Regions from separate parts of the Micromonospora olivasterospora genome, predicted to be linked through region 2. Evidence: riboswitches for the same ligand, from Rfam matches in the RefSeq annotation. Region 2 holds a riboswitch; each other region holds the start of a gene.

Region 1 (5,751 bases), 570 kb from region 2:
GATCGAGGTCGAGAGCCTGAACGACCGGGACGGAGGCCCGTTCTGGCGGTGGCTGGAATCGGCCCGCACCGAGGAGGACCTGGGCACGCTGCGGACCCACGAGCCCCGGACCGTGGGTGTGGACGGGTGGACGGAGGGGAGCGCGCCGCAGCTGACCGGCGGTTACGACAAAACGGTCGAGATCACCCGTAACACGCTGCCGTTCAAGCTGAACGACAAGAGACCGTTTGTCGGTGCGGCCGCTGCGGGCCGGAGGGCGACGGTTCGGTTCGGTTACCGCACGGACCGGCGGCCTGAGGGTGAGCTGGCCGCGTTGATCGAGGTCGCGAGCCTGGGGGGCCAGAAGGACGATGACGGCGGCGGCCCGTTCTGGCGGTGGCTGGACCCGGCCCCCACCCCAGCCGACCTGGACAGGCTGAAGACCTACAAGAGCCAGGCCGTGCGCGCGGCCGGGTGGACGGCGGGGGACCCGCCGCAGCTGACCGGCGGGTATACCAAAAGCGTCCAGCTCAACCCGCGAGCGCAGCTCCCGTTCACGGTGAGCAAAAAAAGGCCTTTTGCCGGTCCGGAGGCTGCGGGCCAGGATGCGACGGTCTGGTTCGGTTACCGCACGGACCGGCGGCCTGAGGGTGAGCCGGCCGCGTTGATCAAGGTCGGGAGGCTGAAGGACCGGAAGGGTGGCCCGTTCTGGCGGTGGCTGGACCCGGCCCCCACCCGCGCCGACCTGGACAGGCTGAAGGACTACAAGAGCAAGACTGTGCATGCGGACGAGTGGACGGCGGGGTACCCGCCGCAGATAACCGGTGGGTACATCAAAAGCGTCCCGGTCAGCCCGCGAGCGCAGCTGCCGTTCACGGTGAGCAACAGAAGGCCTTTTGTAGGTACTGGCGCTGTGGGCGAGAAGGCGACGGTCTGGTTCGGTTACCGCACGGACCGGCGGCCTGAGGGTGAGCCGGCCGCGTTGATCATGGTCGGGAGGCTAAAGGACCGGAAGGGTGGCCCGTTCTGGCGGTGGCTGGACCCGGCCCCCACCGAGAACGACCTGAAGAGGCTGAAGACCTACGAATACCAGCCCGTGAATGCGGGCGGGCGGACGGCGGGGGACCCGCCGCAGCTGACCGGTGGGTCCAGCGACAACGCCGCCGCGGTGATACCCGCGTCAACCGGATCCGTGGGCGTGGCATACCGGGCGGCGCAGGACGACGCGGTAGCTGTCCCCGGACCCAACACGGACGACGCGATCCCACCGGTCGCCGGGTCGTGGGCCCGTCCGGTGGTCGGGATTCCGGCGCAGGGCCAGCAGCGGCCGGGGGTGGCGAGCGCGCAGGTCGACCGGGGGCAACCGGCAGTGCGGACTCCGACGGCCGCCCCCGCGCCGCAGCCGCAGCCGCAGCCGCTGGAGGGTTGGCCGCAGGCGGCCGGCGAGGCTGGCGCTACGCAGAGACCAGCCGGCGCGTTCTGGGATGTTGTGGTGGACAGGTCGTCGTTGGTGTCTTTGCAGCGGCCGGCCGTCGCGTCGGTGGCCGGTCCGGATCCGATGTTGCCGGTGCCGGCTGACGGGTACTGCATGCTGTACGCCTTCATCGCCACCGATCCGATCTGGGTCCGTGACGTGCTGCACCCGCACCTGCCCGTGGACTTGTACCAGTTCCTGTCCGATCCCGGCCGGGTGCGTGCCAGCGCGGTGGGGCTGGTCGGCTCGGAGGTGCCCCGTGAGTCCCCGCTCGCGCAGGTGAGCGCGCTGTTGCAGGGCCACGTCCGGGGGTACCTGGACAGCAACGCCGGGCGGTTGCCCACCGATGTGACCAGGCAGCGGATCAACTTCCGCGAAGAGCGTGTACGGCAGGTGGCGGCCCTGAACGACCACCAGCAGGTGCTGGATTGGCTGCGTTACCTTGACAGCCCTTACGTCACCGAAGCCGGCATGCTGCCTGCGGCCGTGATCGCGCACCGGTACCAGGCGGTGCGTGCCGCGGCGATGCTGTCCGGCGGGCCGCTGGGCCTCGGCGAGGCGACGGACGCGCCGCAGCGGCAACTGGACTTCCTCAACCGGCACGGCCAGGGCTTCCCGGTGGACGTCCTGGAACCGGGCACGGCCCGTGACTTCTTGGTCGTCGTGTTGAGCCAGTCCGACCGTCAGCTCGAACCCGACGAGCTGGCGGTGGTCCGAGCGGCGGTGGACAACTGGAAACAGCAGTGGGGCGCCCCGGTCGGGGAGTTTCTCGGCCCTCTGCTGGCCCACGCGACCGGCCGCCGGGTCACCATCTGGCGGGAATCCGGGTGGGGGGCGCCACCGAAGATGAGCGACGAGTACGGTCCGGCCGCCGGCCGGCCGGTCGACCTGTACCACGTCGCGGCCGACCCGCACAATCCGACCATCGTCAACCACTACAACGCGGCCGCGGTCCACGACGGTCGACAGGGCGCCGGGGCTTCCCCTGCGACGGCCGCGCCGGTCGACCCCCCGCCGTGGCGGGCGCAGGTCGGTCAGGGGCAGCCGGCAGCGCAGACCTCGTCGCATTCCCAACTGACGGCCACCATCAGCTCGCGGCCCGAGCCCGACCAACCGAACCCGGAACCACGCACCACACCACTGGAGCGGCATCGCCTCGATCAGGGACGGACCGAGGTCATCTGGACCGACCCCGACGAGGTGTCAGCCGAACAAGAAGTCGTGTTGATGCGAGAGATCACCCACAACATCGAACCAGACCCGGCAATGGACGACGCCTTTCCCTGGCGCGACGATGACGACCCGCGCGGACGGGTCTATGCGCCCTTCGCCGACGAGAACGGCCAGGTGCACCCCGTCGTGCGTGCCAACGTCGACCGCATCACCGCCAGCATGGACTCGGACAAACAGTTCCTGAGTGGCATCGCCAGAAACCCGAACGATCCCCGGCTACCCCACGTACCGGACGAGGAGTTGGAGCGCCTGTGGCCCCTGCTCGAGCGGATGGTCGCAGCGGAGATCCGCCGACTGGTCCTCGGCGAATCATTGGAAAACCCACGAGTCAAAGTCCTCCGCATGACCGCAGACCTCCTGGAGCCTCACGAACGCGGACCCGACGTACTCGAAGGCAGGTTGGGATTGGCCCTGGAGGATGCCTTCGTGCAACGCTTCCTTCTGGAATTGCTCGGCGTGTACCCCGGCGCCGTACTCGAGAATCAGCGACGAATGGCGGCCTGGGAACGAGACTACCGGCTGTACCCATCCTATTCGATTAGCCTCGAAACCTCCCGTCCTTCCTACGGAGTTCGTGGTCGTCGGTCTCGCGGTCGGCGACTTGTGGCTCCACGCCGAGTCAAGCGCACCATCGCCATGAGCGCCGAAGGCTTCGCAAACTCCATTGTTTTCGCCAACACCGCACTCAAACCCGACACCAGGGAACCCGACATCTACCGCACCAACTCGGTGTACCTGCAATTCACCGTCAGGATCCCCGACAACAACAACAGAATCCGCCGACAAGAAATCATGGTGCTTTTCGGTCTGAACAACCTATTCAACCTCGTTATCAACCCCCATCGCATCGTCATCGCCGACTACGGCCCTCACTACTACGACAAGGAAGAGAATTTCCCACCCATCAACCCCACCAAACCCATCAAACAGGAACCCGACACCGCGCCCCCATCGACCTGACAGGGCCCCGGCGTTGTCCCGTTCGGCGGCGGCTCCGCTGCGGGGAAGATCATCATCGTCGGGTGAGGTTCCCCCGTCAGCGTGGAGACCAAACCCAAGGGGACAGACGGTCATGGCTGAAACGAGAAAGCGGTTCGATAGAAAGTTCCGCGAGGGCACGGTGCGGATCGTGCGGGAGACCGGCAAGCCGATCGCGCAGGTCGCTCGGGATCTCGGGCCTGGGTTCGACATATGGCGCGAGATCATCCGGTTCGGTACCCCCATCGAATCGGCTGACGGTAACGGCGCACCGGGATACCAGCTCGCCGCGGTCGCCGTGATCCGGGTCGGCGGTCCCAGGGGAACCCGTTGGGTCGCCGGCATCATCGAGATACGCACCACGGAGGCCCCTGCGGGTGCCGAAAACCTCGTCCGCTAGCTAACCGGTGGCTGTTCCCCGGCGCCGCTCCCGGCACGTCGCTGAGCTCCGCACGATTGGGCGCCCGGCTGCGACGCCTCGGCTACGCCGCAGCCTGCACCGTGCCGAAACTCGTTCAGTGGCTTTGACCTGGCATTTTGAAGATCATTTCAGGCCGCCCGGTGGTACTCGTTGATCACCCCGCTGAGTCGTAGTCGGCGTCGTACGGGCTTGTCCATGGGGAAGAACCGACAGCCCGCACCCAGCTACGACGTCGGGAAGACCGTGAAACGCGCCCTCACCATCGCCGAACGACGAGATCAGAAGGGTTAAACAACAAGCTGATCGGATGCATCAGAAACGCCCCGGGAGATCCTCTCCCGGGGCGTTTCTGGTTTGTGCCGGCCACGCGGCGGCGGGCGGGTTCGGTGCGTCGATCCCCACCCCCGGCACCCCGCAGCGGTTCCTGGCCGGAGGTGAGCGGTTATCGTGTGGGCGCCGTGGTGTTCGGGAAGCCGGTGTGATGCCGGCGCGGCCCTCGCCACTGTGATCGGGAGACCGCTGGCCCTCGTCGTTCGCGAGGTCACTGGGCATTTGCGCCTAGGAAGGCCGGCCGGTGGTTGCTTGTCCCGTCAGCCAGGAGACCGGCCACGGCACGCTTCGACCCGTCCACGAGGTGCTGGAAGGCGGTCCCGCTGTGCGGTTCCCCATGCCTTGGCGCATCACCGCGCCGCTGTCCGTTCTCATCGTCGCCCTCGCCGGCTGTTCCGGCAGCGACACCGAACCCGAGGTGACCGCCGGGAGCGGCGCGACCGCCGTCACCAACTGCGGTGTCGCCGTGCCGGCCGGCGCCCCGCCCACCAAGATTTTCGCGGCCTTCCACAATGGGATCGAGGCGGTGTACGCCCTCGGCGCCGGCGACAAGCTGGTCGGCGCCGCCTACCTGGACAATCCGCTGCTGCCCGAATATGCCGCGCAGTTCCACCCGGACCAGCAGGAGCCGACCTACTACCCGGAGGAGTATCCGAGCCGCGAGGAGGTGCTGCGCCTCGACCCGGACTTCGTGGTCTCCGGGTTCACCGGGGCCTTCACCACCGAGGGACTCGGCACCCGCGCCGAACTGAACAAGATCGGCATCGGCTCGTACCTGTTCACCCAGTACTGCCCGACCGCCGACGGCGAGGGGCAGAAATCCCTGGCCGACAACGACGTCTCGCTTGACAGCGTCTACGGCGACCTCACCGACCTCGGCCGTGTTCTCGGCACGACGACGCAGGCCGAGGCTCTTGTCACGAAGATGAAGCAGACCGTCGCCGGCGTCGAGAGCGAACTCGCCGGGGTGAAGCGGCCGACAGTCGCGATGCTGAACCGGCCGGGCGGCGGTGAGCTGCGGGTTTTCGGCAGCGAGGACGTCGCCACCACGATCATCGAGAAGGCCGGCGGCATTCAGGTGTTCGACGACGTGCCCGGCCGGCTCGCCCGGATCGGCACCGAGGAGCTGATCAAGCGCAAGCCCGACGTCATCGTGATCCCGGCCTGCTGCGGGGCCGACGTCGGCCCGGACGGCGCGCAGGGGGTCATCGACGGGCTCAAGTCCGACCCCGCGCTGGCGAACGTGCCCGCGATCCGTGACAACCGGATTTACGCGGTGACGTTCGCCGAGATCACACCGGGAGTGCGCAACGCCGACGCGGTGGCGAATCTGGCA
Region 2 (5,751 bases):
GGTGCGCAGATCGGCGCGGTTCTCGGACTGCGCCGCCGGCCCGCCGCCGCCCAAGCCAGCACCGCCCAAGCCAGCACCGCCCGAGCCGCTTCCGCCGCCCGGACCACCACCGCGCGCGCCACCGCCGGCGCGCGGGCCTTCGTCACCGGCCGGCACCGCCGGGACTGACCCGCACACCGCTGCCCCGCACCTGCCGCCACCACCCACGCCCCGTCCCGGAGCCGACGCCGGGGTGCGGGCGGCGCAGTCAGGGCAGTCGGACCTGGAGCACCCCGTCGATCACCCGGCTCGACAGGATCTGCTGGTCGTTCGCGGCCGGGCCGTGCACGACCTCGCCGCCGTTGAGCCGGAACGTGCTGCCGTGCCACGGGCAGACCACGCAGTCGTGCCCGTCGACCTGGGTGACCTCGCCCTGGCCGAGCGGGCCGCTCTGGTGCGGGCAGCGTTCCAGCATCACGGTGACGTCGTCGCCGTGCCGGTAGAGGATCACCGAGACGTCGTCCACCTCGCGCGTGATCAGCTTCCGCTGCGGCAGCGCGGCCATGTCCGCCACCGCCTTCCAGCCGTCGCTGATCCGGTGCAGTTCGGAGACGCTCTGGTTGACCTGCGCCGCCTGCTTGTACGCCAGGTGCCCGCCGATGTACGCGCCGGTGCTCGCCGCCGTCAGCCCGAGGTACGCCAGCATCCGCCCCGCCCCGTGCCGGCCCTGCCGCCGCGCCGCCAGCGAGCCCGCGTACAGGGCGAGGGCGACGGTGTTCGCGGCGGCGTGGACCAGGCCGACCCGCCGCTGGTCGCGGGCGAGGGCCGCCCAGTCGTTCAGCCCGGCGACCGCCGCCGGGAGGGCGCTGACCGTGCCCAGCCCGACCAGTGCGGTGGCGGCCCGGCGCTGCCCCGGCATCAGGTCGAGCACGGCCGCGCTGATCCACGCACCCACCGGCACCTGCACCATCGCCGGATGCAACGGGTGCCCGAGGAACACTCCGTGCAGCAGGTCGCGGACCCGCTGCGGCCGGAGGGTGGCCTGGACACCGCGCTGCAACCGGTCGCCGGCCCGGTCCAGCGCCGAGTTCTGTTCGAGTTTCGTCAAGAGTGCCCGCATGCCGTCCGACTTCCCGGCGGAAGCGGCCGCAAACCGGGCGACGGCGACAATTCGCGCCGGCCGCGCCGGGAACGGACACCAGCATGTCACCGACACGGGGGCATCCTCCCGGCGCGGATACCGCCATACCGCCGCCATGGGGGCCAGCGGATCAGCCCGGCCAGCGATCGTGGTGGACGGCCTCGGCGAGCGGGCGCGCGTGGCGCCAGCCGTGCCGGGCCAGGTCCGGTACGGCCTCCAGGTGGGTGACCGGCCCGACGCAGAGCCACGCGACCGGCCGGATGCCGTCCGGTACGCCCAGCAGCTCGGCGAGGAACGGCTCCCGGTAGAAGGAGACCCAGCCGACGCCGAGCCCCTCGGCCGTGGCGGCGAGCCAGAGGTTCTGGATGGCCAGGCACACCGAGTAGAGGCCGGCGTCGGCGATGGCATGCCGGCCGAGCACCGCCGGGCCGCCCCGGGCCGCGTCGTAGGTGACCACGATCGACAGCGTCGACTCCAGCACCCCGTCAATCTTGATCCGGGCGAACCGCTCGGCGGCCGGGCCGTCCAGGGTGGCGGCGAAGGTGTCCCGCTCGGCCTGGACGTGCTGGTGGAAGCGGCGGCGGGTGTCGGCGTCCCGGACCAGGATGAAGTCCCACGGCTGCGAATAGCCGACGCTCGGCGCGGCGTGCGCCGCAGCGAGGACGCGACGCAGGGTCTCCTCGGGCACCGGATCCCCGGTGAACTGGGCTCGGACGTCACGGCGACGGTGGATGGCGTCGTACAGTTCCACGGCAGGCTCCCGCTGCGCTCGGCCCACCCGTACGGGCGGGCGGTCGACGCGAGGCCGGTCTTCGGACTCCCGGATCGACGCCTGGCCGCCCGCCTTCCCAGCCGTGCGGCCAGTGGCTGCGCTCTGCGCGCGTGGACGGTGGCTCCCCGGTCACCGCGGCGGGCCCGTGCCGGATTCGCACCGGCTTCCCGATTCTCCCCACTCGCGTGGGGCACCTCACATGATCGTGCCGCCGCCGATCGTAGTGGAGATGCGGTCGCTCCTGCTGGCCTGGCCGCAGCTGGCCGGCGTCGGCTGCGTGGTCGCCGCCGCCCTCGGCGCCACGCTGGCCCGCCGCGACGAACGCCGGACCGCCACCGCGCTCGGGGCCGAGGCGCCACGCTGGCCCGCCGCGACGAGCGCCGGGACCGCCACCGCGCTCGGGGCCGACGCGGCGAGCTGGCCCGCCGCGACGAGGGCTGAGGCCCACGCATGCGCCGCCCTGGCGCGCCGGCGCCCCGGGGCGGCATGCTGTCCCGATGGGGGTACGGGTCGAGCCCGCAGCAGGACCGGCATGCCCGTAGACGCGGGCGCGGTGACCACGGTGATCCTGGACCGGCCGGCGGCCCGCAACGCCGTCGACGGCCCGACCGCGCGGGCGCTGGCCGACGCGTTCCGCGCGTTCGAGGCCGACCCGGCGGCGGCGGTCGCGGTGCTCTGCGGCGCCGGCGGCACGTTCTGCCCCGGCGCGGACCTGAAGGCGATCGGCACCCCGAGCGGCAACCGCGTCGAGCCGGACGGCGACGGCCCCATGGGTCCGACCCGGATGCGCCTGTCCAAGCCGGTGCTCGCCGCGATCTCCGGGTACGCCGTGGCCGGCGGGCTGGAGCTGGCGCTCTGGTGCGACCTGCGGATCGCCGAGTCCGACGCGGTGCTCGGGGTGTTCTGCCGGCGCTGGGGGTGCCGCTGATCGACGGCGGCACGGTCCGGCTGCCGAGGCTGATCGGGGAGAGCCGGGCGCTGGACCTGATCCTCACCGGGCGGCCGGTGCCGGCGGACGAGGCGTACCGGATGGGATTGGTGAACCGGCTGGTCGCGCCGGGCGAGGCCCGGGCGGAGGCCGAGCGACTCGCCGCCGAAATCGCCCGCCACCCGCAGACGTGCCTGCGCAACGACCGGGCGGCGGTGCTGGCCTGCGCCGGCCTGCCCGAGGCGCAGGCGCTGGCGGTCGAGCTCGCGTACGGCGTCGAGTCGCTGGCCGCCGATGCGGCGGCGGGCGCGGCCCGCTTCGCGGCCGGCGCGGGCCGGCACGGCACCCCGGCATAGCGGCGCTACCGGAGGTTGCGGAGGGCGTCCTCGATGGCGCGGTGGAACGTCGGGTACGCGTAGATCATCTGACGCAGCTGGCCGATCGGCACGGCTGCGTGGACCGCCACCACCAGCGCCGACAGGACCTCGCCGCCGGCCGGCCCGACAGACGTCGCCCCGACCAGCACGCCCCGGTCGGCGTCGGCCACCAGCTTGATGAGCCCGTCCGCCCGGTGGATCCAGCCCCGGGTCGACGAGCCGAGCTGGCTGACGCCCACCTGCACGTTGATCCCGCGCTCCCGCGCCTGCCGCTCGGTCAGCCCGACCGCGCCGACCTCCGGGTCGGTGAAGGTGACCCGGGGCAGCGCGCGGTAGTCGGAGCGGGGCACCCCGGCCGGGCCCGCCACCCCGCTCAGGGCGCTGCCGGCGTCCGGCCCGGGCTGGGCCTGCCGGGCGTGGTCGAGCACGTCCGCGATCACGACGGCGGCCTGGTACATGGCGACGTGGGTGAACGGGCCCTCGCCGGTCAGGTCGCCGACCGCCCAGATCCCCTCGGCGGCACGCATCCGGTCGCCGACCGCCAGGTGGCGCCGGGACGGGTCGAGGCCCACCGTCTCCAGGCCCAGCTCGTCGAGGTCGGCCCGCCGGCCGGTCGCCACCAGCAGCTCGTCGGCCGTGAACGTGACGCCGCCCGCGCCGTGCAGGGTGAACACCCGCCCGTCGTGGCTGACCCGTTCGGCCCGCAGGCCGGTCTCGACACGCACCCCGTCGGCGCGCAGCGCGGCCGCGGCCACCTCGGACGCCTCGGGCTCCTCGACGGCGAGCACCCGGTCCATCGCCTCGACGACGGTCACCGCGACCCCGAACCGGGCGAAGACCTGCGCCAGCTCCAGCCCGATCGCGCCGCCGCCGAGGACCAGCAGCGACCCCGGCAGCTCCTCGACCTCGATCGCCTGGTGGTTGGTCCAGTACGGGGTGTCGGCCAGCCCGTCGATCGGCGGGACGACGGGACGGGTGCCCGTGCCGAGCACGATCCCGTACCGCGCCTGGAAGACCTGGTCGCCGACGCGTACCCGGCCCGGGCCGTCGAGCCGGCCGTCGCCCCGGACGAACCGGCCGCCCTTGTCGGTGAACCGCCGCACCGCGACCGTGTCGTCCCAGGTGTCGGTGGCCTCCTCGCGGATCCGCTTCGCCACCGGCGCCCAGTCCGGCTGGACCTGGGCCGTGCCGGCGAGCCCGTCGACCCGGCGGGCCTCGGCGAGGGCGTTCGCGGCCCGGATCATCATCTTGCTCGGGACGCAGCCCCAGTACGGGCACTCCCCGCCGACCAGGCCCCGCTCGATCCCGACGACCCGCAGGCCGGCCTCGGCGAGCCGCCCGGCCACCTCCTCGCCGCCGACGCCGAGCCCGACCACGACCACGTCCACCAGTTCCGGCTGCACCACCACGCCAGCATTCCGTACCGGGCGGGCCGCGGCCACCCCCGCCGGGCCGGAATTGCCGCGCCCGCCCCGGCGGGCAGGCCCTACCGTGGCCGGATGCACGCACGCTTCGCCCCGGTCCTGGACTGCTTCCACGACCTGCTCGCCACCGGCCGGGAGGCGGGGGCCTCCCTCGCCGTCTGGTACGACGGGCGGCCGGTCGTGAACGTCGTCGGCGGGGCCGCCGGCGGCGGGCGGGAGTGGCGGCCGGACACCCTGGTCAACGTGTACTCGGTCGGCAAGCCGGTGGCGGCGCTGTGCCTGCTGGCGCTCGTCGACCGGGGCCGGCTCGGCCTGGACGACCCGGTGGCCGCGCACTGGCCGGCGTTCCGCGCCCGGGCCACCGTGCGGCAGGTGCTGAGCCACACGGCGGGGCTGCCGGCGTTCCCGGTGCCCCGTCCGGCCGAGGCGGTCGCCGACTGGGCGCTGCTCTGCGCCGACCTGGCCGCCGCCGAGCCCGAGTGGGAGCCGGGCTCCGTCGCGGGCGAGCACGCCTGGACGTACGGGCACCTGGTCGGCGAGCTGGTCCGGCGGGTGGACGGCCGGTCGGTGGGCCGGTTCCTGGCGGACGAGATCGCCGGGCCGTGGCGGCTCGACCTGGGCTTCGGCCTCGGGCCGGCGGACCGGCGGCGGTGCGCCGACCTGTCGTACGGCGATCCGGGCTGGCCGGCCCGGACGCTGGGCGAGCCGGGCTCGCCGCGGGCGCGGGCCCTGGGCAACCCGGCCGGCGGCCTCGACCCGGCGGTGCTGAACGGCCCGGTGTGGCGGGGCGCGGAGGTGCCGGCGGTCAACCTGCACGCGACGGCCGCCGGGCTGGCCCGCCTCTACGCCGGCCTGCTCGCCGGCGGCACGCTCGACGGGGTACGCCTGTTCAGCCCCGAGCTGGTCGCCGAGGCGACCCGGGTCCAGTACGACGGGCCGGACGTGGTGCTGGACCGCCGGGCGTGCTGGACGCTGGGCATGCAGTGGGAGCCGGACGGCAGCTGGGGCATGGGCGGGATCGGCGGCAGCAGCGCCTGGGCGGACCCGGCGCGCGGCTACACGTTCGCGTACGCCACGGCCCGGCTGGCCGACCACGACCGGGTGGACGAACTGGTCGAGGCGCTGCACTC
Region 3 (5,751 bases), 580 kb from region 2:
TACGATTGCCCTCCGGGCTCATAGTCCTTTGGAGCCGGGAGGGAAGGAGCGAGCAAATAAGCTGCACGGGTGTCTTCCGGATTTCCGGGGGCGCCCTATCCAATCTCAAGCGCGGTGGGCAGTCAGCCGGTGCTGCATGCGGTGCTCGACACCCGCATAGTTGATACCAATGGATCTCAAGGCGATCGACTCCGGCGGGTAGAACTGGTGCGAATGTCAGGCGAGCGTCGCGGGGCTCCATTCCAAGCATCGTTCGAAGCAGGAGTAAGGGCGCGCCCGTGGACCAGGCTTGCGGGCTGCAGGCCGTGGGATACTCCACGGGATAGTTGGTTAGCGAGCGGTCGTATCCGGCGAAGGCCTCCGGGAGGCGCCCATTAAAGTATTTCGCTGCCGTAAACATGCCTTCGGCGATCGCTGCGGCCTCGGCGTCGAAGCAGTACCGGCGCAGCCCCCATGCGATTACTGAGTTATCGAACGGCCATACGGTTCCGACGTGGTATCCGATGGGATTGTAGCGAGCCTCTCCCTCGGCCAACGATCGTACGCCCCAGCCGTTGAACAGGCGCTTTCCCATTAGATGCTGAACGAGTTGCGGAGCTTTCTCCTCATCGACGGTGCCGCTCCACAACAAGTTGCCGATATTCGAATGACAGGATGCTCAGCTGGCGCCCGCCGGGATCTTTCCATTTCTAGCTCTTTGACCAGCGCTTCATCCCCAGTCCAGAGTTCGTATTCATCAAGGAAAATTGCGAACAGGGGGTGCGTCCACGAATCCATAGTATGGCCCGTGCGGTTGTTCCTCGAAGGCCGCCGTCTCGCCGTATCGCACCTCATGCATGATTTTTCCTGGCTCGACCGCCCCATCTATCTGGCGGAACATCCAGCCCACGTCGAGCCGCACGATCACCGAGGTACCCGACGGCTTCCCCGCCCTCGTGCTCTGGAAGTTCCGGCTCGCCTCACTCGGCACCCAGCTCGTCACCTGGACCACCCTCGGGCTGCTCTTCGGCGCGCTCACCGAACGCAGCCTCCGCACCCGGTCCGCCCCGGCCGCCCGTCCGACGGTCACCGCCTGAGACAGCGGGCGTCGGTATCGCCGGCCATCGCACCACGGCGCAGCACCGTCGTTGCCGGGAACGAGCGGTGGGACGTCAGCCCGACTGGTGTCCGCCCCTGTGCGCCACGCACTCAGGGGGCGGACACTGCGGCGTTGTCGACTTGATCCCGTACGGTGCCGCGCCTGTGACGCCGCACGACCATGCGGGTCCACGCGCTGAGCCCGCTGATCCGGTCGGCCAGCCAGAACGGCGGCAAGGAATCTCCGCCGCGAACGACACGGGGACCCGGGCCGCTTGAAGTAGGCCGCCCCGTCGACCACCCAGACCCGACCGTCACGTACGGCCGGCAGGTCCGCCCAACCGGGCCGAGCTATGCCGCGGACAGCTCGTCCAAGGTCCGGTCGGCCGTAGCGCCACACGGGCCGAAACCACCAGGTCGGGGCTAGGTCCGCGATCGCGGACCGCTCGTGGGGACGGCGCGCAGAAGCGGCGAACCGTGCAGCGTCAACGTGTGGACGCGGAACTGGCCGTCGGGATCGCCGAGATCCACGACGCCTCGCCGCCTGCGGCAGCCCGCCGGTTCAGGAAGGGCTGGCGAGTCGGCTGATCGCCCGCCGGCGCCCGATTCGCGCTCGTCCATGCGGGGCGTAGTACGCGGCTGCCGTGCAGCGCTGCCGTTACGCTTACCGACCGCCGCCGCACTTAGTTGAGCGCTGCCAGGTTCCGGGGCGCCCCTGCTCGGCTTCGTCGTGATCGGCGCGGTCGCCTGCCGACGCCATCGAGTCATGCTGATCTCGCCGGCCTGCGCCGGCGGGGCGACGTGTCGGCTGTCCGGCCGCCGCGCGTCACGGACGGCCGGACAGCTGCTCCGCTACTCGCGCACGGTGCCGGCAGAGAAAGCACCGCTGGCTGCCGAGACAATCACCGCCGGGAAGGGACGGCCACCCGACTTCGCGCGTTTGGCCGATGCCCACTCAGGCCGTATGCGGGTGTGCCGTCTCTGCCACAACCAGGGCCAGCTCCCGCACCACCTCTTGCAGGGATTGGCCGGTCTGCGCGCCGACCAGGCTCAGCGCGAGGTCCGCGAGCAGGTAGAAGCCAAGGGTCCGGGCTTGCTCGGACTCGAATGAGGCGAGGAGTTCCTCCGCGCCCGCAAGGTCACCGCAGCGCTTCGCAGCGATGACCCCGGCCGCACGTTGAACGAGGTCTGCCGCGACAGGGACCGAGTCCGCCGCTCCGGTCACAGCTTCGGTGCCGCGGCGCGGGCGGCATCGAAGCGGGCGGTGACGTCGGCCCAGTTCACCAGGTCCCACAGCCGGTCCACGTAGTCCGGACGCACGTTGCGGTACTGCAGGTAGTACGCGTGCTCCCAGGCGTCGAACACCAGCAGCGGAGTGGCGCCCTGCCCGACGTTGCCGTGGTGGTCGTACACCTGCTCCACGATCAGCCGCTGGCCCAGCGGTTCCCATGCCAGCACGCCCCACCCAGAGCCCTGCACGCTCTTGGTCGCCGCCGAGAGTTGCCCGGCCATGCCGTCGAACGAGCCGAAGTGCTCGTCGATTGCTGCGGCCAGCTCCCCGCCTGGGCGGTCGCCGCCGTCCGGGGACAGGTTGTTCCAGAAGATCGAGTGCAGCACATGCCCGGACAGGTTGAACGCGAACGTCTTCTCCAGCCCGACCAACGCCGCGAAGTCGCCCTTCTCCCGGGCCTCAGCCAGCTGCTCCAGGGCATCGTTGCTGCCCTTCACATAAGCCGCGTGGTGCTTGCTGTGGTGCAGCTCCAGGATCTCGCCGGACATCGCCGGCTCCAAGGCGCCGTAGTCGTACGGCATGTCGGGCAGCGTGTAGACGCCCACCAGCGGCTCCTCATCTCGCGGTCCAGGGTGCGAGCGGACGGATGCCCCAGCAAAGGTCCGGATCATCGCAAGCCGAGGCACCCGTCCGCTAATACCACTCTCTCGTAGTTGCCAGCTATTTGCAACAAGCTCCCTGACTGTCGTCCGGATCCCGCCGTCGCCCCGCCGCTGCCGTCCCGGGCACCTTGGGCGATCCGAACGTTCTCCACACTCGCCGCCAACCTCATCGGGACCGACTCGCCATGGAAGGCCACGCGACCGGAGACGAAAGTCATGAGCAGTCACTGAAATGTGATCTTCAGGCGTGTGGTTGCCGGGACACCACCGGCAGCTGACTGGAGAGGCTCTGCCACAAGCTGGTAGGACGTAGATGTCCCAGATGCCGTCGGGCAGAAGGACGACGCCCCGCCGCCGGTCACCGGCACGGTACGCCTGCGCGCGGCTGTGGTCATGGCATCAGCGCCGGGTGCATGATGCTGAGTTGACTGACCTTCGCCGGGTCGCGGTGATCGAAGAACAGCAGCAGTGGCTGCGCCTCGACGACGGTCAACTGCGCGAGGTCCCGGACCTGCGGCGGGTGACCACCGGCTTGCTCTGCCGCCCGCGCGCTGTCAGCCCTCCTGCCGCACGCGGGCATTGCATAGGTTCGACAACTATCGCCGTAAAGATCCACGCCCGGGCAGGACCAACATGCCCGGAGTGGTTCTCGTGCACCCTCCGCGCAAATGAGCGTGACCGGTGAGACGATCCTGACACGTGGACACGACATCTGGTGTTGCCCATTCGGTGGCGGCCACATATATGGTGTTCGGCGCAGCTGGTTCGGCCGGGTCCGAGTGGTGCGGTCGAGGCAAGAGGGAACCCGGTGCGAGTCCGGGACTGCCCCGCAGCGGTGAGTGGGAACGACCGCCGTCATCAAGCACTGGGCCCGGCCGGGCCTGGGAAGCGACGGCTAGTAGACGACCGGCGGCCCCGGTCAGGCCCGCGAGTCCGAAGACCTGCCAGCGCGCCGCACGTGCCGCGTGCGGCGGTCGGAGGCCGCGCGGGACGGCCGACGCCAGCAACCGGCCCGGCTCTGCCGCCGGGTCCGTTGGCGTTCACTCGCGCGTCCGAGGGCTATCGGCGACAGCGCGAGGAGAGATCATGACAGACGTGCAGGAGCTCGCGTCCGGTTCGGGCGCGGAGCATCGCCGGGCGGGGATGCGGGTCCGCAGGGGTACCGGTGACACCGAACTGGTGGACGTCAACAAGATTGCCGGGGCGGTCGAGCGGTGGGTGGCCGACCTGGACGAGGTGGACCCGCTGCGGGTGGCCACGAAGACGGTCAGCGGGCTGTATGACGGGGCGACCACCGCCGAGTTGGACAAGCTGTTGATCCAGACGGCAGCGGAGTTGATCGGTGAGGAGCCGCAGTACTCCAGGCTGGCGGCGCGGTTGCTGGCTGCGTCCGTGGACAAGGAGGTCCGCGGGCATGGTGTGGCGAGCTTCAGCCAGTCCATCCGGTGTGCCCACGGCTTGGGTTTGATCGGCGATGGCACCGCCGCGTTCGTGGCCCGTAACGCGGGCACGTTTGACGACGCGGTGGACCCGGCTGGTGATCTGCGCTTCGAGTACTTCGGCCTGCGTACGGTGGCCGACCGGTACCTGCTGCGTCACCCCGAGTCTCGGCTGGTGGTGGAGACGCCGCAGTACTGGCTGCTGCGGGTGGCCTGCGGGTTGTCGCAGACGCCGGCCGAGGCGATCGGGTTCTACCGGCTGATGTCGTCGCTGGCGTACCTGCCGAGTTCTCCGACGCTGTTCAACTCGGGGACCCGGCACACGCAGATGTCGTCGTGTTTCCTGGTCGACTCTCCCCGTGACGAGTTGGACTCAATCTACGAGCGGTACCACCAGGTCGCGAAGTTGTCGAAGTTCTCCGGCGGCATCGGCATCGCCTGGTCGCGGGTGCGCGGTCGGGGCGCGCTGATCCGCGGCACGAACGGCCGGTCGAACGGCATCGTGCCGTTCCTGAAGACGCTCGACGCGGGCGTGGCGGCGGTCAACCAGGGTGGCCGGCGTAAGGGCGCGGCCTGCGTCTACCTGGAGCCGTGGCACCCGGACATCGAGGAGTTCCTGGAGTTGCGGGACAACACCGGCGAGGAGTCCCGTCGTACGCACAACCTGAACCTGGCCAACTGGGTCCCGGACGAGTTCATGCGCCGCGTCGAGGCAGACGAGGAGTGGTCGCTGATCGACCCGTCCGACGCGCCCGAGTTGCCCGACCTGTACGGGGAGGAGTTCGATGCCGCCTACCGGGTCGCGGAGAAAAAGGCCGTCCGGACGGTCAAGGCTCGAGACCTGTACGGGCGGATGATGCGCACTCTGGCGCAGACCGGCAACGGGTGGATGACGTTCAAGGATCCGTCGAACCGGCTGTCCAACCAGACCGGGGCGCCGGGCAACGTGATCCACCTGTCCAACCTGTGCACCGAGATCCTCGAGGTCAACAGCGACACCGAGACCGCGGTGTGCAACCTCGGCTCGATCAACCTGGGCGCCCACGTCACGGTCGACGGGGTCGACTGGGAGAAGCTGCGGGCGACCGTACGTACCGCGGTGGTGTTCCTCGACCGGGTGATCGACATCAACTACTACCCGGCCGAGCAGGCAGCGGTGTCGAACCCGCGCTGGCGGCCGGTCGGGCTCGGACTGATGGGCCTGCAGGACGCGTTCTTCGCCCTACGCCTGCCGTTCGACTCGGCCGAGGCCAGGCACCTGTCGACCCGGGTGCAGGAGGAGGTCTTCCTGACCGCCCTGGAAACCTCGGCGGGGCTCGCCGAGCGGTTCGGCCCTCATCCC
Region 4 (5,751 bases), on a different contig from region 2:
CCGGCCTCGCTGCCCTGGGCCAGGGCCAGCAACTGCTCCAGCGTCTGGCCGGTGGGGACGTCCTCGGTGGTGGCCGGCGCCATCGCGTCAGCCGGCGCGGTAATGACCCGGATGCCCATCGGCGTTCCCAGGTCGGGGACGCGCGGCGTGCCCTCCGCGGCCCGCACCAGAGCAGCCCGGTCGACACCGTTGACCTCCAACGTCGTGGTGCTCATGCCGGCATCACCGCCGTCACCGGCAGCAGCCCACGCAGCACCCGCAGCGCCTTCTGCTGGAGCGCCTTGATCGCCGCCGGGGTCTTGCCCAGCGCCTGCGCGGTCTCCTCGATCGACAGCTCTCGCAGGTACCGCAGCGTGATGCACTGCTGCTGCGCCGGGTTGAGCTGCTCGATCCCGGCGAGCAGGGCCTCACGGGTCAGCGTGGTCACGGCGACGGCCTCCGGGCTCGGCGCCTGGTCGACCGGGGCCGCGTCCCGCAGCTCGGCGACCGGCCGCTCACGCCGCTGGTGCGACCGCTGCCAGTTGATCACCAGGTTCCGGGCGATCATGGTCACCCAGGCGCCGAAGTCGCCGCCCGGCCGGCGGAAGCTGGCCAGGTTGCGCAGCGCCCGCAGGAACGTCTCCGAGGTCAGGTCCTCGGCCACCTGCCGGTCCAGAACCCGCCGGTAGACGAACCGGAAGACCTGGTCGACGTACCGGTCGTAGACCAGGCCGAACGCCTCCGCGTCACCGGCCTGCGCCCGCGCCACCAGCGCCGACACCTCGCCGGTCATCGATCCAGAAGGAGCCTGCGCCGGATCGGCCGGGGCAGGGCTTACCCTCGTTGCTGGCATCTGTGCCTCCTTGGGGTGGATGCCGTTGGGCGTCGGCGGGCCGCAATCCCGCTGGCGCCCTCTCCTTTCAGCCCCCTTTTTACGCTTGTTTAGGGGGGTGGACTAAGGACACCACAGCCCTTACCGTTGGTCAAGCCCCCTGAATCAGCCAGTCTTGATAGCCCCCTTAACCATCCGAAGCATGGCCTGTGGGCTGACCAACTACGCTCTCGTTAGCCCCCTCACCGGAGTGGAGTAAGTGGTGTCCGAGTCACAGGAAGCAGCCGCAGCGCAAGATCCGCTTGAGCGCGCGCGCCAGATCAACGCCCTCATCGATGACCACCAACTGGCCATCGCGGACCTCTCGCGCGAACGGCGTGAGGTCTTCGAGGGGCTTCTGCACAGCGGGCTGACTCAACTCCAGATCGCCGAGGCCCTGGGCATGTCCCGCTCGCGCGTCTCCCAGCTCCTGTCTGCCGGGGTCCGACCCGAGCGCGCCCTCCTCGGCACCGGACGGCTAACCGTGGCGATCGGCGGCAAGCACGAGACCGGACGGCCAGACGGGAAGCCGCTAGCGGTGCTGTCTGCTGAAGCTTTAGCCGCCTACGACCGCATTGCCGAGTTGGCGAGGTCTGTCGGCCTCAGCGCGGATCATGAGATCGTGCCGCCGCCTGGCTTGGTCAAGCTGAACCGACCGAATCTGATCGTCCTCACTAGCCCGCGGTTACTGCCGTTCGTTGGTCAGGTGCTGGAGTCCGACGAGCACCTGGGGTTCTCGGTTGACGAGCGCGGGTGGTACTTGGTCGACAAGAATGCGGGCCAGGAGTTTCGATCCCCCAGCGATAGCGGTGAGCCCGTCGACTACGCCTACATCGGCCGGCTCCCGCGCCCCGACGGCAAGGGAACGTTCTTGTACCTCGCAGGCATTCATGGCCCTGGCACTGCCGGAGCGGCGCACTACCTTGAGGGCCATCTGTCCGAGATATACCGCGAGGTACGCGGCCGGCGGTGGTCCGCGCTGATCACCTGTAGCTTCGATGCGGCTACTCGACAGATCACCTCCAGCGACCTGCTCACGCCCGTCTACCGGCATGAAGGTGCATGACCGCATGCGGGTACTCGCCGCCAGCGACCCGGGCAGCAGCGACCGGGCTAATGAGGACTGGTTCTATGCCGACGAGCACCTGGTCGCTGTGCTTGACGGCGCTACCGCCCGCACCGATACAGGCTGCCTTCATGGCGTGAGCTGGTATGCCCGCCGGCTGGGGGAGACCTCGATCGAGCTGGTGCGTGATCCGTCCACGTCCCTGTCGAACGCGCTCGCCATCGCGATCAGCCGAGTCGCCGACGAGCACCGCAGCACCTGCGATCTAGGGCACCCAGGCACGCCGTCAGCCGGTGTCGGTCTGGTGCGTTTTCAGCCTGGAGGACTCGACTACCTGGTCCTCGGAGACGTCTCGCTGGCGGTCGATCAAGGTGGCCGGTTGACCGTGATCACCGATGATCGGGTAAGCCGTACCGCCGCAGCGGAGCGGGCAGAAGCAGATCGCCATCCGATCGGTTCGCCTGGTAAAGCGGCGGCATTGCTCGCCATGAAGCACGCCGAACTAGCCGCCCGGAACGTCCCAGGCGGCTACTGGATCGCCGAGGCCGATCCGGCGGTGGTGCAGCAGGCTTTGACCGGCTTCATCCCCGTCGATGCGCAGACGAGGGTTGCGGTCCTCAGCGACGGTGCCGCTCGCGCAGTGACGCTTGGACTGCTTGATTGGCCCAACACGCTAGATCTTCTTGGCGCCCAGGGACCGACAGCGCTTATCGCGCGAGTGAGACAGGCTGAACGCCAAGATCCGTCTGCGATCCGATGGCGACGCAACAAGCAGTCCGACGACGCAACTGCCATCTACGTCGATGGGTTCTCACCCAGCTAGTAGTGCTTTGTTAGGTTCACGGCGTGTCGCGTAGCTGCCGATTGTGGTTGTCCGTTGACAGCGAAGTTGAACCGCGCTGGTCCCGATGACCAGGGGCGGTTCATCTTCGATGGCAGGGGAGTCGGTTCGCCTGCTCAGATGTGACTGGTGGGCTCGAGGCTTTGTGCCACCGAATCTGACCCCGATCGTGGTGGTAGCCGTCGCGCCGCGATCGGGTGGGCCTACGCACCAGCCGCCGCGACGAACACCAGCTCAGCGCCAGGCCAAACGGATTCCGCCGCCACCAGCGTCATCATCAACTCCAGACTCGATGACCAGGAGCGGACCATCTGTAGTGGCAGAAACTCCATCCGAACCAGATTCGATGGCAAGAAGTTCAACTTCGCTGGCAACGGCCAGTGGTTGGTGTTTGGCTTGGTGGTGTGACTCTGCGCTGTGAGCCGCTGTGAGTGGGTGGTGAGCCGGTCAGGCGGCGCGGCTGGCCTGGGTGGCGTGGGCGATCGCGCGGCGCAGCGCGGACAGGGACACGGGCCGGTCGTTCTCCAGCTCGGTGAGTCCGAGTTCGATCCACTCGCGGATGAGGGTGGATGCCTTGACGCCGGCGGCGTCGGCGGCGTCGCGGACCCGCTGGTCCAGGTCCACGGGCAGGCGCACTCCGCGCATCACCATCGGTTCGGTCTCCGCCGCCGGCGGCAGCTCGACCGGGGCGGTGTCGTCGTAGTCGACCTCGCCGCGGGCGAACGCCTCGGCCGCCCGGACCACGTCCTCGCTCATCGCGTCATCTCCCATGCCTCGAACCGCTTCAGCTCCGCCGCGTTCATCTCGCGGGCCCCGATGAACTGCTGGTCGAACTCGCCGCGGGCCCGGTGTTTGGCACTCTCTGGGGGTCGATGCGCCTTTCCATCGCGCTCTCTGCCCCTCACCGGATGCGTGCAGCCCGTCGGGCCAAGGACACGCCGACACGAGATGTTGTGTGCGGCTCCCCTGCCGTCGGCATATATGGCGTCCATCGCAGATGGTTCGGCCGTCCGGTGGGGCCGGTCGTGGCAACAGATGACGAGTTCTAGGATTGCCTGCAGTGCTGGTTCGCGCGGCCGCCAGGCCGTGCGTCGTAAGAGGGAACCCGGTGCGAGACCGGGACTGCCCCGCAGCGGTGAGTGGGAACGAAAGCCGTCATCAAGCACTGGGCGCGAGCCTGGGAAGCGACGGCCGGTAGGCGCGAGCACGACGCCCACGAGTCCGAAGACCTGCCCGCACCGCGCACACGACCGCGTGCGCCCCCGACGGCCTCTCGGGAGGGCCGGGCGGAAGGCCGTCTGGCCTTTCCCCTGCCTTCCCGTGCACGTCGGGCACCTCGAGGGAAGGGAAACACCCCGTGACATTCGGTACCAGCACCGTGCTCGGCTATCCGCGCATCGGCGGCAACCGCGAGCTGAAGAAGGCCGTCGAGGCGTACTGGGCAGGGCGCATCGACGCCGCCGCCCTGGAATCGACAGCGGCCGGCCTGCGCGGCCAGGTGTGGCAGACGCTGCGCGATGCCCGCCTCGACGCCATCCCGTCCAACACGTTCTCCTACTACGACCACGTCCTCGACACCGCCGTCGCCGTCGGCGCGGTCCCGGCCCGGTTTCGCCGGCTCGGGTTGCCCGAGCTCGACACGTACTTCGCGATGGCCCGCGGGGTTGACGCCGAGCCGGCGCTGGAGCTGACCAAGTGGTTCGCCACCAACTACCACTACCTGGTCCCGGAAATCGACGCCGACACCCAGTTCACCCCGAACCCGGCCAAGGCCCTGAGCGAGTACAGCGAGGCCCGCGCCCTTGGCATCACCACCCGGCCGGTGTTCGTCGGCCCGGCCACGTTCCTGCTGCTGGCCAAGGGCGCCGACCCGTTCGCCCGGCTGGACGACCTGGTCGAGACGTACGCCTCGTTGCTCGCGGACCTGGCGCGGGCCGGTGTGGAGTGGGTGCAGCTCGACGAGCCCGCCTACGTCGCCGACCGCACCCCGGATGAGATCGACGCGCTGCGCCGCGCCTACATCCGGCTCGGCGAGCTGGAGCAGCGGCCGCAGATCTTCGTCGCCAGCTACTTCGGCGAGCTCGGCGACGCTTTGCCCGCGCTGCTCGGCACACCGGTCGAGGCGATCGGCCTGGACCTCGTCGCCGGGCCGGGCAACCTCAGGCGGCTCAGCGGAGCCGGTCCGCTGCGCGGCAAGACGATCGTCGCCGGCCTGGTGGACGGGCACAACATCTGGCGCACCGACCTGCGCGCCGCCGCGGTCACCGGCGCCACCGTCGCCGGCCTGGCCGACCAGGTCGCCGTGTCGTCGTCGTGCTCGCTGCTGCACGTCCCGGTTGACCTGGACGCCGAGACCCGCCTCGACACCGAGCTGCGAGCGCGGCTGGCGTTCGCCCGGCAGAAGGTCGACGAGGTGGTGCTGCTCGGCCGCGCGCTGCGCGACGGTACCGCCGACCTACCCGCGCCGCTGCCGCCGATCCCGGCGGCGTGGCGGCACGACGACGTCCGCGCCCGCCTGACCGCCCTGCGCCCGGCCGACCGGCAGCGTGGCGACTACGCCGGCCGCGCCGCCCAGCAGCAGGACCGCCTGAACCTGCCGGACCTGCCGACCACCACGATCGGCTCGTTCCCGCAGACCGCCGAACTGCGCAAGGCCCGCGCCGAGCTGCGCGCCGGCAGCCTCGACCAAGCCGGTTACGCGCAGCGGATGCGCGCCGAGGTCGAGCACGTAGTCCGGCTGCAGGAGGCCCTCGGCCTCGACGTGCTGGTGCACGGCGAGCCGGAACGCAACGACATGGTGCAGTACTTCGGCGAGCAACTCGACGGGTTCGCCGCCACCGACAACGGCTGGGTCCAGTCGTACGGCTCGCGCTGCGTGCGCCCGCCGATCATCTACGGCGACGTAGCCCGCAAGGCGCCGATGACGGTCGAGTGGTCGACGTACGCGCAGTCGCTCACCAACCGGCCCGTCAAGGGCATGCTCACCGGCCCGGT

The links. Region 2 has a riboswitch for cobalamin ahead of bluB (5,6-dimethylbenzimidazole synthase). Riboswitches for the same ligand answer to the same signal wherever they lie in the genome.
Region 1: another riboswitch for cobalamin. It lies ahead of JD77_RS10600 (ABC transporter substrate-binding protein); the one in region 2 lies ahead of bluB (5,6-dimethylbenzimidazole synthase).
Region 3: another riboswitch for cobalamin. It lies ahead of JD77_RS10565 (ribonucleoside-diphosphate reductase subunit alpha); the one in region 2 lies ahead of bluB (5,6-dimethylbenzimidazole synthase).
Region 4: another riboswitch for cobalamin. It lies ahead of metE (5-methyltetrahydropteroyltriglutamate--homocysteine S-methyltransferase); the one in region 2 lies ahead of bluB (5,6-dimethylbenzimidazole synthase).

The regions. Positions count from the first base shown of each region.
Region 1 covers NZ_VLKE01000001.1:2,310,506-2,316,256, reverse strand. Annotated here, with positions in the region: gene JD77_RS10610 (hypothetical protein) at 1-3,646, shown strand, start outside; gene JD77_RS10605 (hypothetical protein) at 3,816-4,064, shown strand; cobalamin riboswitch at 4,528-4,710, shown strand; gene JD77_RS10600 (ABC transporter substrate-binding protein) at 4,741-5,751, shown strand, end outside.
Region 2 covers NZ_VLKE01000001.1:2,876,471-2,882,221, reverse strand. Annotated here, with positions in the region: gene JD77_RS35470 (hypothetical protein) at 1-168, shown strand, start outside; gene JD77_RS13195 (Rieske (2Fe-2S) protein) at 248-1,099, opposite strand; gene bluB (5,6-dimethylbenzimidazole synthase) at 1,251-1,871, opposite strand; cobalamin riboswitch at 1,907-2,105, opposite strand; partial or broken gene JD77_RS13185 (crotonase/enoyl-CoA hydratase family protein) at 2,425-3,176, shown strand; gene JD77_RS13180 (dihydrolipoyl dehydrogenase family protein) at 3,182-4,600, opposite strand; gene JD77_RS13175 (serine hydrolase domain-containing protein) at 4,697-5,751, shown strand, end outside.
Region 3 covers NZ_VLKE01000001.1:2,298,797-2,304,547, forward strand. Annotated here, with positions in the region: partial or broken gene JD77_RS33510 (amylo-alpha-1,6-glucosidase) at 173-853, opposite strand; gene JD77_RS10545 (CbtA family protein) at 837-1,076, shown strand; gene JD77_RS10550 (superoxide dismutase) at 2,033-2,302, opposite strand; gene JD77_RS10555 (superoxide dismutase) at 2,299-2,913, opposite strand; gene JD77_RS10560 (hypothetical protein) at 3,362-3,586, opposite strand; cobalamin riboswitch at 3,715-3,932, shown strand; gene JD77_RS10565 (ribonucleoside-diphosphate reductase subunit alpha) at 4,057-5,751, shown strand, end outside.
Region 4 covers NZ_VLKE01000002.1:34,945-40,695, reverse strand. Annotated here, with positions in the region: gene JD77_RS31315 (Lsr2 family DNA-binding protein) at 1-215, opposite strand, end outside; gene JD77_RS31310 (sigma-70 family RNA polymerase sigma factor) at 212-832, opposite strand; gene JD77_RS31305 (sigma factor-like helix-turn-helix DNA-binding protein) at 1,074-1,916, shown strand; gene JD77_RS31300 (hypothetical protein) at 1,921-2,739, shown strand; gene JD77_RS31295 (hypothetical protein) at 3,205-3,513, opposite strand; cobalamin riboswitch at 3,805-4,008, shown strand; gene metE (5-methyltetrahydropteroyltriglutamate--homocysteine S-methyltransferase) at 4,115-5,751, shown strand, end outside.